3 regions of the Latilactobacillus sakei subsp. sakei DSM 20017 genome follow, and region 1 is predicted to be linked to each of the others. Evidence: riboswitches for the same ligand, from Rfam matches in the RefSeq annotation. Region 1 holds a riboswitch; each other region holds the start of a gene.

Evidence for each region. Region 1 has a riboswitch for thiamine pyrophosphate ahead of thiT (energy-coupled thiamine transporter ThiT). Riboswitches for the same ligand answer to the same signal wherever they lie in the genome.
Region 2: it holds a riboswitch for thiamine pyrophosphate, as region 1 does, so the genes downstream of both, thiM (hydroxyethylthiazole kinase) here and thiT (energy-coupled thiamine transporter ThiT) in region 1, are expected to answer to the same signal.
Region 3: it holds a riboswitch for thiamine pyrophosphate, as region 1 does, so the genes downstream of both, tenA (thiaminase II) here and thiT (energy-coupled thiamine transporter ThiT) in region 1, are expected to answer to the same signal.

Annotation. Positions count from the first base shown of each region.
Region 1 is NZ_AP017929.1:1,463,308-1,467,598, reverse strand. Features, by position in the region: gene xerS (tyrosine recombinase XerS) at 476-1,534, shown strand; TPP riboswitch at 1,601-1,699, shown strand; gene thiT (energy-coupled thiamine transporter ThiT) at 1,748-2,350, shown strand; gene LEUCM_RS07315 (heavy metal translocating P-type ATPase) at 2,390-4,183, opposite strand; gene LEUCM_RS07310 (hypothetical protein) at 4,284-4,291, opposite strand, start outside.
Region 2 is NZ_AP017929.1:502,070-506,360, forward strand. Features, by position in the region: partial or broken gene nagE (N-acetylglucosamine-specific PTS transporter subunit IIBC) at 1-1,872, opposite strand, end outside; TPP riboswitch at 2,101-2,206, shown strand; gene thiM (hydroxyethylthiazole kinase) at 2,279-3,088, shown strand; gene thiD (bifunctional hydroxymethylpyrimidine kinase/phosphomethylpyrimidine kinase) at 3,081-3,893, shown strand; gene thiE (thiamine phosphate synthase) at 3,886-4,291, shown strand, end outside.
Region 3 is NZ_AP017929.1:1,330,788-1,335,078, forward strand. Features, by position in the region: gene folP (dihydropteroate synthase) at 1-551, shown strand, start outside; gene LEUCM_RS06700 (NUDIX hydrolase) at 548-1,045, shown strand; gene LEUCM_RS06705 (GNAT family N-acetyltransferase) at 1,175-1,624, shown strand; TPP riboswitch at 1,701-1,790, shown strand; gene tenA (thiaminase II) at 1,882-2,568, shown strand; gene thiW (energy coupling factor transporter S component ThiW) at 2,558-3,064, shown strand; gene LEUCM_RS06720 (diacylglycerol/lipid kinase family protein) at 3,114-4,079, opposite strand; gene rnjA (ribonuclease J1) at 4,212-4,291, opposite strand, start outside.

The sequences.
Region 1 (4,291 bases):
AAAACATCAACCGTTTAAAAAACTCAACTACGATTAACAAATCTCAATGCTAAATTACTGATCTGATCGCAAATTAAAACCACTGCCTAATCATTAATAATCAATAACCACATGAAATTCGTTAAATAACTTAGGATTGATTTATGCAGCTGTAAAATCCATAATTTTGAGGCTCAAATTGATAATCATTAACCATAATCCGAGTTTAATAAAACGCTAATTTGATGCTCAAATCGGCCTAATCATGCTATAAACACTGTTATATCAACGTTTCATTAAGATGAAAGACCGTTAAACAGGCATTTTATTCGTTTTTAAATGGCTGCTGCAGATGGTCTGAAAACAGATTTCTAGGGTTAGTGGTCAAAATTTGCCAAACAAGTGTTGTTAAAATTATGGTTTTAACAACACTTGTAGTATTCTCGCCGCTTTTTTGTTAAAATAACTATAATTCTCTATTAAGGTGGTTTCAATCATGGACCAACAACGTTATCTCGAACTATGTGAACAACGCTTGGCGGATCTTCCCGATTACGTCCGTAAATTTTATATTAATCGGCAAGCCAATGCATACTCCTCTGCAACGCTCTATCAATATCTCCAAGAATACGTCCGCTTCTTCTCCTGGTTAATTGACGAACAAATCGTTACTGTTCAAACGACTAAGGATATCCCTCTTGTTGCGCTTGATAAGATGAAATTAGAAGATATCGAACTCTATAAGATCTTTTTAATGAATAAACGAAAAGCAAATAATCACAAGCTCTCCTTTCAGGCTGTTAATCGCTCTATCAACGCTTTGAATGCGCTCTGGTACTTCCTGACGATTGAAGCCGAACAAGCCGATGGTGAGCCTTATTTCTACCGCAACGTCATGAAAAAAGTCAAACTGCTCAAATCATCCGAGACAATGGCCACTCGTTCCCGCCATATCGGTCAAAAGTTGCTCACCGGTGATAAAAAACACGACTTCATTGCCTTTATGCAAGTCGACTATCCCAGTGCGCTATCTAATCGCCAACTCGCTTCTTATACGCAGAATTGTGAACGGGATATTGCGATTTGCGTATTGGCACTCACTACCGGCATTCGTCTTTCCGAACTCGCCCAAGCTAACGTTTCTGATTTAAACCTTGAACAACTAACAATTACGGTTATTCGCAAAGGCGGTCAACAAGATACCGTGCCGATCGCACCTTGGGGTTTACCTTATCTGCAAGATTACGTTCAAATCCGGCAACAACGCTATTTAGCCGCTAACGAACGGGCCTTATTTGTCACAAAGTATCGCGGTCAAGCGAAGCGAATCAGTAACTATGCCATTGAAAAACTGGTAGCTAAGTACTCTGAAGCTTTTGGCGTTCGACTAACGCCGCATAAATTCCGTCATACACTCGCAACCGATCTGATGTCAGCGACCCACAGCGAAACGATCGTAGCGACCCAATTGGGCCAAACCACCACGCAGGCCACCCATTTGTATACGCACGTGGTTGATGACGAACAGCGCTCGGCAATGGATAAGCTCGAATGAAGCTTGATTGCTTGACATCTTTGTTGTATCCGGTATACTGAAAACGTTCTTAAAATTTAAATATTAACCATCGCAAAGGGGAGCCATTGGCTGAGAGTGATTAGATGATCAGACCCTTCGAACCTGTTTGTTAAGACAAGCGTAGGAATTGTGATGGAGTTGAGACTTTAACTCCTTTTTTGTGTTGGTTAACCAAGAAAAGGGGTTATTTTTATGCAACATCAACGGTTATTGATTCAAATTGAAGGGGCCATTATCGCGGCATTTGCGATGGCTCTGGAATATATTCCGCATACTGTAGGGCCATCAGCGATTGAGGTTTCCTTTGGGATTATCCCCATTATTATCTATAGTCTCCGTCGCGGCGCCGCGGCTGGGATGGTTTCGGGTTTAATCTGGGGCCTTTTAGACCTCGTCTTACGAGGCCTCGGCAACGGGAGCGTTCTCAATGTTTGGCAAGGATTACTTGAATTTACGATTGCCTTCATGGTCGTTGGCCTAGCTGGCGTTTTACAAAAACCAGTTCAAGCAAGTATCCAACAAAATACCAAAGTAAAAACGATTGCGCTCCTTTGGTCCGCAGCTTTCATTGGTACTTTCGCCAAATACTTCTGCCACTTCTTAGCTGGGGCCATCTACTGGGGCTCATACGCGCCTAAAGGAATGAATGCTTGGCTCTATTCATTAACTGTGAATGGCGGTAGTTTCGTTGCCGGCTTCATCTTAAATGGTATCGTCTTTGGGATTTTATTAGCGATGATTCCGAAACTATACCTCCCAAAAGATATGTTTTTAAAAGTGCAATCTGAAGAATAGTTAACAATACAAAAAAGAGGCCCTCAGCGGCCTCTTTTTTTAATGGTCATTTCTAGCACGTAATGCGTATAAAATCGAAACTGTGTCGACAACTTCTTGGAATAAGGCCCCAATTAAAGCTGGCACGACACCGGTACTGGCAATCAACATCAATCCGATACAGATGAAGATCCCAATCAAAACGGACTGGCGCGCCACCCGCATTGTATCCCGTGCAATCGTGATGGCGCCACTAACCCGACTCAAATCATCCTTTAAAATGACGACATCTGCGGATTCGCTCGCTGCTGTGGCACCGTGAGCACCCATCGCAATTCCGACATCGGCACTCGCTAAGGATGGTGCGTCGTTAACACCATCGCCAACCATGATTATCGGCCGCTGCTCCGGCGTGACATTATTGATGAGTCGAATCTTATCGGCAGGCAAACACCCAGCGTGAACTTCATCAATGCCAACTTGAGCCGCAATCTCTTTAGCGGTTGTCGCCTGATCCCCTGTGAGCATCATTAAGCGCTGTAAACCGAGCTGATGGAGCGTTGACATCGTTTGAGGCGCTTCCTGGCGAAGATGGTCGATAAATGTGATATAGCCCGCATAACGCCCGTCAATGCCAATGTAGACAGTTGTCTGTGTCTGGGATTGTTTAGCTTGGTCAGGCGCCACAAATTCAAATTTACCGACTTGAACCGTCTGTCCAGATGCTAATTGGGCAGTCACACCAGCACCTGTCATTTCTTTTAAACTAATAATTTCTAATAATTGCGCTGCTGGGACGACTTGTAGTAAGGAACGAGCCAGAATATGGGCCGAAGCCTGTTCAGCACTGGCTGCTAAACGACATAACTCCGATGGTTCAATATCAATCATCGGTACAACTTGATCCACGGTTAATTGGCCATTCGTAATCGTGCCTGTTTTATCAAAAGCAGCTGATTTGGCCAACGCCAATTTTTCAATTGTCGTCCCCGTTTTGACGATAATCCCATTCCGGCTGGCACGACTCATACCTGAGATAAGCGCAATCGGTGCCGCGAGAATCAACGGGCATGGCGACGCGACCACCAAGACCTCGGCAAAGCGCACAGGGTCTTTTGAGAGCCACCATGCCACCCCTGCAATCAAATACGCCACTAATGTAAATGGTACGGCATAGCGATCCGCTAAACGAACAAAATGGGCAGGTTGTGCTGCTGAGCTTTCAACCAGTTTAACAATTGCTTGATACTGACTGTTAATAGCTAATTGATCGACCACCATCGTGATTGATGTCTCACCATTTACTGACCCTGACATAATTGGCTCATTGATTGTTCTTTCAACTGGGCGTGATTCACCGGTTAGAGACGATTCATCAAACAGCGATGACCCCTCAATGATATGACCGTCAACCGGAACCAGTTCTCCTGGCTTCACAACAACTTGATCATTGACTTGGAGTTCGTCGACAGCAACATCGACAAGTCCGTCACCACGCATTAAATGCGCGACCTGGGGCGAGTTGTCCAATAATGATTTTAATTCCCGCCCTGCTTTATGCGCGGCGTAATCTTCCAGGGAATCGCCGCCTGTTAACATTACGAGGACCATCAAGGCAGCCCAATATTCACCAACAGCGAGTGTTGCAATGATCGCCGTAATGGCTAGTAAATCAACACCATATCGACCTGATTTTAAAGTGCGAATCATCTCAATCAGCATCGATAACGCGACTAACCCCCCAGCTAGACTAACTAATACTTGGGCCCACAGTGGTTGTTGACATAAAAAGGCTAATATTAATGCGGTAATCCCAACCACAATTGTGAGCACTAATTTCAACGTATGTTTCATCATTATCGGCCTCCTTGTGAATTCCATTACATTATAACATGTTCATTGTCATATTAGAATTATTATCATCTGTAAAAAAGACACAAAAAAACCCATCATATTATTGAT
Region 2 (4,291 bases), 960 kb from region 1:
GATCAACGGTTGCCAGTAAGTCACCATGCTTGATTGTTTGGCCTTCTTCAACAGCGACTTCAAAAGGTGCACCGTTCAATTCAACCGTATCAATCCCCATGTGGACTAAGACTTCCAAACCATTAGTCGTCTTAATACCAATCGCATGCTTCGTTGGGAAAATCGTCATGATTGTCCCATCAACTGGTGCGACAATCTTACCATCAGTTGGCACGACTGCGTAGCCGTCACCTAACATCTTTTGTGCAAAAGTTGGATCATCAACATTTTCAATATCAATCAATTCACCGTTTGCAACTGCGTAAAAGACATCTGTCTCACCTGAGTTAATATCACTATCAACAGGGGCTTCAACTGGTGCAGCAGCTGGTTCTGATGCGCTGGTTGCGATTGGTGTGTTGTGGTTATAAAGTTCTTTCAAGGCATCCGCCACAAATTGAACTTCTGTCCCGATAATAATTTGAATATTGGTTTTGTCTAAGACGTTAATCCCAGCGGCACCAGCTGCCTTGATAGCAGGTTGGTTAACGTTGGCTGTATCTTCTAATTGTAGACGCAAACGGGTCGTACAGTTATCGATTACTTTAATATTGTCTTTACCACCGATTGCAGCGTAGATCCGTTTTGCTTGAATCATGAATTTATCATCAGTAGCATCTGTTTCGACACCGGCAGTATCTTCATCAACAGCATCATCTGCTTCGCGACCCGGTGTCATCAAGTTGAATTTCTTGATGGCAAAGTTGAAACCGAAGTAGTAAATAACTGCCATGACTAAGCCTTCAACCAATAACATCAATGGTTGGCAACTGGATTTTTTAAACTTAAAACATAATCGACTAAACCAGCACTAAATGCGAAACCGGCTGTCCAGTGGAAGAAAGCAGCGACGGCTAATGAAATCCCTGTGAAAGCTGCATGCAAGACATAAAGTGGCCATGCGACAAACATGAATGAGAATTCAAGTGGTTCTGTCACACCTGTAAAGAATGACGCAAAACCAGCAGCTAACATCAATGAAGCTGTTGCTTTACGACGTTCTGGGCGAGCGTTCTTGTAAATTGCGTAGGCCCCAGCGGGTAACCCAAACATCATGACTGGGAAGAAACCAGCTTGGTACATCCCTGTCTTACCAATCACGGCTGTTCCGTTAGCAAGTGATTTCGCACCGCCCAAGAAGTTACCGATATCGTTAATGTTAGCAACATCAAACCAGAACACTGAGTTCAAGGCGTGATGTAAACCAGTTGGAATCAATAAACGGTTGAAGAAACCGTATAGACCGGCACCAACCCAGCCAAGTTTTGAAATTGCTTCACCAAATGATACTAAAACAGTAAAGACAGCTGGCCAAACAAAGTACAAGATTGCTGAAACAACCATCATTGCTGTTGCGGCCATAATTGGCACCAAACGTTTCCCACTAAAGAAGGAAAGCGCCATTGGCAACTTCACGTTGTGGAAACGATTGTACATTGCAGCTGCAATTAAACCGGCGATAATCCCGATTAAAACATTACCTTCGATTTTACCAAAGGCTGGATTCACCTTAGCGATATCTGATAAACCTTGCATCGCTTGAATTGAGGCAGGTGCTAAAATTGTCTTAGGGACTAAGAAAGCGACTAAACCAGCAAGTGCGGCTGCCCCATCCTGATCCTTAGACATCCCTAGGGCTAGACCAACGGCAAATAATAATGGCAAGTTGTTTAAAATTGCGCCGCCACCAGCTGCTAGGAAAATTGTAAAGACGTTTGCATTTGAATCGCCATTGCCAACCCAGTTAGCAATCCCCATCAAAATTGCGGCTGCTGGTAATACGGCAACAGGCAACATTAATGAACGACCCATTCGTTGTAAGTAATTCTTCATAAGGTGTTCTCCATTCATTCATTTATTTCGTTAACAATATTAAATCATTAATGCAAACGATAAGCAAGCGCTTAATAGTTGGTATAGACCTTTAAGGCCAAGGAATAAAGCGGTTTCTTAATTCAAAAATATTTTGGTCTATACCGTATAACGGCATTAATTATTACCTTAAAATTAAAACGGTTGCAAAAATAATGATTTGACGTATACTGAAGGTACAATTTAATCGCTTTGCACTAGGGGTGTTCTTAGAAGAACTGAGATAGGTTTGTACAACCTGATCCCTTTGAACCTGTAAGTTCAGACTTGCGTAGGAAAGTGCCTTTCTCTATTAAACCAACACCACTTTTCTATGCATTCGTGCATCCAAAAGTGGTTTTTTTGATTTTAAGGGAGGTTTTTTTGCATGTCAAAGACACTGTTAGACCAGATAAAACAAGCTAACCCGATTATCACCAACGTTGCCAACAGCGTCACGGTCGATCAAGTCGCCAACGTTCAAAATATAATCGGTGCATCTCCAATCATGTCTAGTGATCCTGAAGAGGCCCCAGAAATGGTCGCTATTGCGCAGGCACTCAGCATCAATATTGGGACACTATCCGCTGAACCCATTCACCAAATGAAGACTTTAATGGCTGAAGCTTATCGCCAAGCTAAACCAGTCGTCATCGATCCGGTCGCAGTCGGTTCAATTCATTATCGTCAGAAAATTATCGATGAACTCTTAGCATTGGGAACACCCCAAATTATCCGCGGAAATGCGGGCGAAATTGCTTATCTAGCTGGTTTAGACTGGCAAGCTAATGGTATTGATGCAGGCAATGGCGAAATTGATCTCGTAAAAGTTGCTCGAACAGCGGCTAAAAAACAGCAAACAACCATTTTACTTTCAGGTCCAACCGATATCATCACTGATGGTCAACACACGACCAAAGTCGCCAATGGCACGCCACTTTTCCAAGTCCACGTCGGCTCTGGCGATATGCTAACTGGTCTTTGCGCTGCATTTGTCGCCGTTAGTCCTGACAATCCCTATCAAGCGGCCATCGACGCGGCAACGACCTTTGCAGTCGCCGGTCAATTAGTCGCCGAAGCAATGCCAACGCCTTTACCTGGTTCTTTTTACCCACAACTATTAGACTGCTTGTTTAACATCACAGCAGCTGACGTTCAAACCCATGCACAAGTCACGGAGGTCTTAACTCATGAATAATTTCCCACAAGCCTTAACAATCGCCGGTTCAGATAGTGGTGGCGGTGCTGGTATGCAAGCCGACATTAAAACCATCCAAGAACGCGACGTCTTTGCCACCAACGTGGTCGTCGCAATTACGGCCCAAAATACAATTGGCGTTCAAGATAGCTTCCCGCTACCGCTCGAACTAGTCACCAAACAGTTTGAATCGCTCGCAGCCGATTTTAAGATCCGAGCCTGTAAAACAGGCATGCTCGCCGATGCTGAGCACGTCGCCGTCGTTGCCCAAAACCTCCGGCGCTTCGACTTTGGCCCCTTAACACTCGATCCGGTTATGATTGCAAAAGGTGGTGCCTCTCTACTAGCTGACTCCGCCATTGACACCTTACGATCAGAACTCTTACCTTTGGCAACTGTCTTAACACCTAACCTACCAGAAGCAGAAGTTTTAACTGGTCAAAAAATTCAAACAACTGCCGATTTTAAAACCGCCGCAACGCAACTACAAAAAATGGGCGCTAAAAATATCATCATTAAAGGTGGCCATCTCGATAATAGTGACCAAGCCTGTGATTACGTTCTCTACGCAGATGGTAGTGACGACTGGTTAAATACACCACGGATTGCGACCGTTCGCACCCACGGCACTGGTGACACCTTCTCGGCTTGTTTAACCGCCGAACTTGCTAAAAAAGTCCCACTCAAAAAAGCCATTCAGATTAGTAAAGCCTTCATTCAAGCTGCCATTGCTAACCCAATTGCGGTCGGCCACGGTCACGGCCCTACAAATCATTGGGCTTATCAGGAGGTTGAACATGACTAATATTGCCCAGGAAATACTCCAAACTTATTTAGTGGCTGGTACACAAGATACTGGTCGAGAAAACTTTTTACCTATACTTGACCAGGCTTTACAAGCTGGGATTACTTGCTTTCAATTCAGAGATAAGGGCCCAAATAGCTTACCAACTGACGCAATGCGGTCCGACTACGCCAAAAAGGCGCAAGCACTTTGTCGTACTTATCACGTGCCTTTTATTATCGATGATCGCTTAGAATTAGCTTTAGATTTGCAAGCAGACGGACTCCATGTTGGGCAATCTGATCAACCATGGCCTAAAATTGAAGTCGCCAAACAACACGGCCTAATTACCGGGCTATCCTGTCATACTGCTCAAGAAATCCTAAGCAGTCATCAACAACCGGCGCTCGATTATATTG
Region 3 (4,291 bases), 130 kb from region 1:
ATACCAATAATGCGGATGTTATGCAACGGGCAGTCGCAAGCGGCGTGCCAATTCTGAATGATATCGATGGTTTCGATAACGCGGCTAAGCTCGAGGTCGTCGCCAACCATCGACCCGCAGTGGTCACGATGTATAATGGCCGCCATTATCAAAATGACGTTTTTGAAACGCTCGATCAATTTTACCAAGAGACGTTAGCAAGTTTGGAAGCGGCCGGTTTAACGCGCCAACAAATCGCTTTGGATCCTGGGGTTGGTTTTTCACACGCTAAAAATACAGCGTCTCTGGATCTGTTTAAACTCAATAGCGTTCAACCAACAATGAAGTATCGTGCGCCAATTATGGCGGGGATTTCTCGGAAAAGCTTTATGGAAAGCAAATTTGATTATCCGATGGCAGAACGCTTAACCTCAACGCTGTTATTGGAACAATTGATGGTTGAGCAGGGGGCCCGTATTCTGCGCGTGCACGATGTTTTGGCAACGCATAAAATGATCAATTTATTCAAAGGTTATCAGCAAGCAGATCTATTAATGGCGGTCCGCTCATGAACGATTTGTTAACGCAAATTCAGCGGCTAGCTGAGCAATCAGCAGCGTTTAATGACCGACAAAAATATCAGATGATTAGTGAATTGATGGCCCAACAAAAACGGCCCCTTTATCGGGCGGTCAACGATCAATATCATTTATCCGCTAGTGCCCTCGTATTTAAAAATAATCAGCTATTGATGGTTCGGCATCCATACCTGCATCAATGGTTGTTACCGGCGGGCCATGTTGAACCGTCTGAAATGCCAGTTCAAACGGCACTACGCGAGTTATTGGAGGAAACTGGGCTAGTCGGGGAGCAAGCACAATTGGTGGATGCCAATTTGATCAAGATCCCGGACAATCCATTGAAAAAGCAAGCAGCCCATATGCACATTGATTGCCGTTACTTAATCACTGCAAAAGAGCAGGTAAGCGCACCAGCCGAGCTACCCAATCATTGGTTTTCACAAGATAAAGCACCGGCGGAATTCCAACCCTATTTTAAACTTTAATAAGGTGAGGGCTTATCTTTACCGATAAGCCAGATATTTTTTAAAAATTAAAGGAATTATTACTAGGAGAAACAAATGGCGATTACAATTAGACATGAAGAAGAAAAAGATTAAAGAGGGGCTGAATAATTGGAGATTAGACGCTATCAGCAGGCGGATTGTCAAGCAGTGGCAGAACTGTTTTATAAGACAGTGCATACAGTGAATGCTGGCGATTATACGAAAGCGCAGTTGGCTGTATGGGCCACTGGTGAGCCTGATTTAAAGCAGTGGGATCAATCGCTGCAATCACATTTCAGTGTTGTCGCACTTGAAAATGATAACCTGATTGGTTTTGGAGATATTGATCAAGCTGGCTATCTCGATCGGTTATTTGTCCATGCCGATTATCAAAGAAGAGGCGTTGCGACTGCTATCTGTCATCAGCTCGAGCAAGCTGTTGCATGCCGAGTTGTCACACATGCTTCGATTACGGCCAGACCGTTCTTTGAAAGTCGGGGCTATCAAGTGATTCGAGAACAACAAGTAGCACGGCAAGGTGTTTTATTGACCAACTTCGTTATGGAGAAAAATAGGTAATCAATAGTTTTTAGTTTTCTATGATAATTCTAATGAACAACCGCTTACATCCATGCTATAATAAAGCCACAATTGAATAACGCATCTGGGGTGCCTAAGAGCTGAGATTATACCCATTGAACCTGATATAGTTAGTACTAGCGCAGGGAAATGTCGTGTCGTTTGTTTATTAAACGTGCTACCCGTCAATTCTTAATTGGCGGGTATTTTGAGTGCTTGTAAAGCGGCCCCAGAGGTGAATTAATAGGAGGGGCAACATGTCATTTACAAGTATTGTTCAAGAGAAAGTCGCACCATATTGGGAAGGTAGTTTACGTCATCCGTTTATCGTTCAACTGCAAGCGGGGACGTTGCCAGAAGAAATATTCCGGTATTATTTGATTCAAGATCATTATTATCTTCGTTATTTCAGAAAATTACATCAAATCGTCTCCGATCGATGTCAAGATCAAGAATTAAAAGCGTTGATGACACTAAGTGCAACTGGTTTGAAAGATGGTGAAATGATCGTTCGGGAACAATTTTTTGAAGCCTTAAAAATAACGGCTGATGAGGTTCAAGAAACACCCGTTGCGCCGACAACTGATCACTATATTGCTCATATGTATCGACAATTATTTGCGGATAATCCCGCAATCGCGGCGGCTGGCCTATACCCTTGTGCTTGGTTATACAGTGATATCGGAATGGCTTTAAGTCAACAGCCAGCTTCACCCAATCCATACTATCAACGCTGGATTGAAACCTATACGAAGGCTGAACTGCAGGATGAAATTCAAATGACGGGTATTGTTTTAAATCGCTTGTATGCATCGAGTTCAGCTGATGATCAGGTTAAAATGGTGCAGGCGTTTGTTCGTAGCAGCCAATTGGAATACCACTTCTGGGAGATGGCTTATCGCAAGGAACAATGGTTGCGTGGGGACGAATACGATGAACAATAGCCGAACGAAGCGATTAACCATCCTTGCGATGATGATTGCACTAGATGTCATCTTGTCGCCATTATTTCGTATTGAGGGGATGGCGCCGATGTCGAGTGTTCTGAACGTTACTGCGGCGGTGTTAATGGGCCCGGTTTATGCAATCGTAATGGCGTTGGTGACTGCTATTTTAAGAATGATGTTACTGGGGATTCCGCCTTTAGCCTTAACGGGGGCTCTTTTTGGTGCTTTATTAGCTGGTCTTGGTTATCGGTATGGTGGTCATATTGGTTGGGCAATTGCGGGTGAAATTCTAGGAACGGGTTTAATTGGCTCATTACTTTCTTATCCAATCATGATTTGGTTTACGGGTAGTGCTAACGGTTTATTTTGGTTCGTTTACACACCACGCTTTTTTGGCGGTGCCATTTCGGGCAGCCTAATCGCTTGGTTATTCTTGTTTAAATTAAAGGAAACAACGATTTTTAAACGAGTTCAAGCTGATTTTTACAAATAATAAAAAAGAGCAACGCTAAATGCGTTGCTCTTTTTTAGATTGTAGCGGTTTATTTGAATTGTTCAGTTTGGTCTGTTGTTAGCCAGAAGGGTTGAGAAGTGACGTTAAAGTGCATGTCAAATGCGCGACTACCCATTTCTTCGCCATCGACCTGGCCGAATTCTAACGTTTGGGTTCGAACAACAAGATCGTCGGCTCTAAAATGATGAACAGCTTTGTAGCGAGTGTGCTTACCCATTAACATCATAATAAATAGGTAGCAGAAAAAGAAAACGTTCAACTTCTCTATCACCACAAGGTCCAGTTTTTGATCATCGACGCGTGCAGAAGGCATAATGGGAACACCACCGCCAAAGTAAGGATGATTCGTCGTTGTGACTAGAAAACCTCGGCTGAAATTTTTAACAGTGCCATTAGCCTTGACGGTAACTTGGAAAGCATCTTGTGACGTAAAGGCTTGGATTAGTGAGAAGACGTAAGACAGGGAGCCAATATGAAACTTATTTAAAAAACGTTTGCTTTTAGAGTTATTGGTGATGCTGACGACGGAAGCGTCAAAACCAATACCGACATTGTTGACGAAATAACCGGTCTCGTCCTTAAGGGCATCATGATAAACACCCAAATCGATATTGACGGGGGCGCTAGTTGCAAGAATCTGTTCAAGGGCTTGTAGTGGATCACTATTTAAGCCAATTCCGCGGGCGAAGTCATTGCCGGAACCACAAGGTAAATAAGCGATGGGAATGTCGGTTTTGCCGGCGTTCTGAACACCGTTAATTGCTTGGTTTAAAGTACCATCACCACCGATAATTAGTAAAACTTGATTGGTTCGTTTAAAGCGAGCAAATTGGTAGGCAATCCGAGTGGTATGGCCGGGATAGCTAGAAATTTGTAGTTCGTATGAAATGCCGCGTTGCTTGAGGACGGTTTCAATCTGCGGCCAAATCTTCTGAGCTCGGCCAGTACCAGCAACTTGGTTTAAAATAATATAAAAATGAGGCGTATCAGCCATTCGGATTCCCCCTTTCAGAAAAGATATTCGGTGTATATTATAGCGGGAAATGACAAGTTTTACTACCTAAATTTTTGATAAGAATCTAAAAAAGGGCGGGACAAACGTTAGTTTGTCCCGCCCTTAAAGGTTTTATTCGTTACTTTGAATGATCATTGGTAAAATCATTGGATGGCGTTCCGTCTTTTCAAATAGGAAATCTTGAAGGCCAT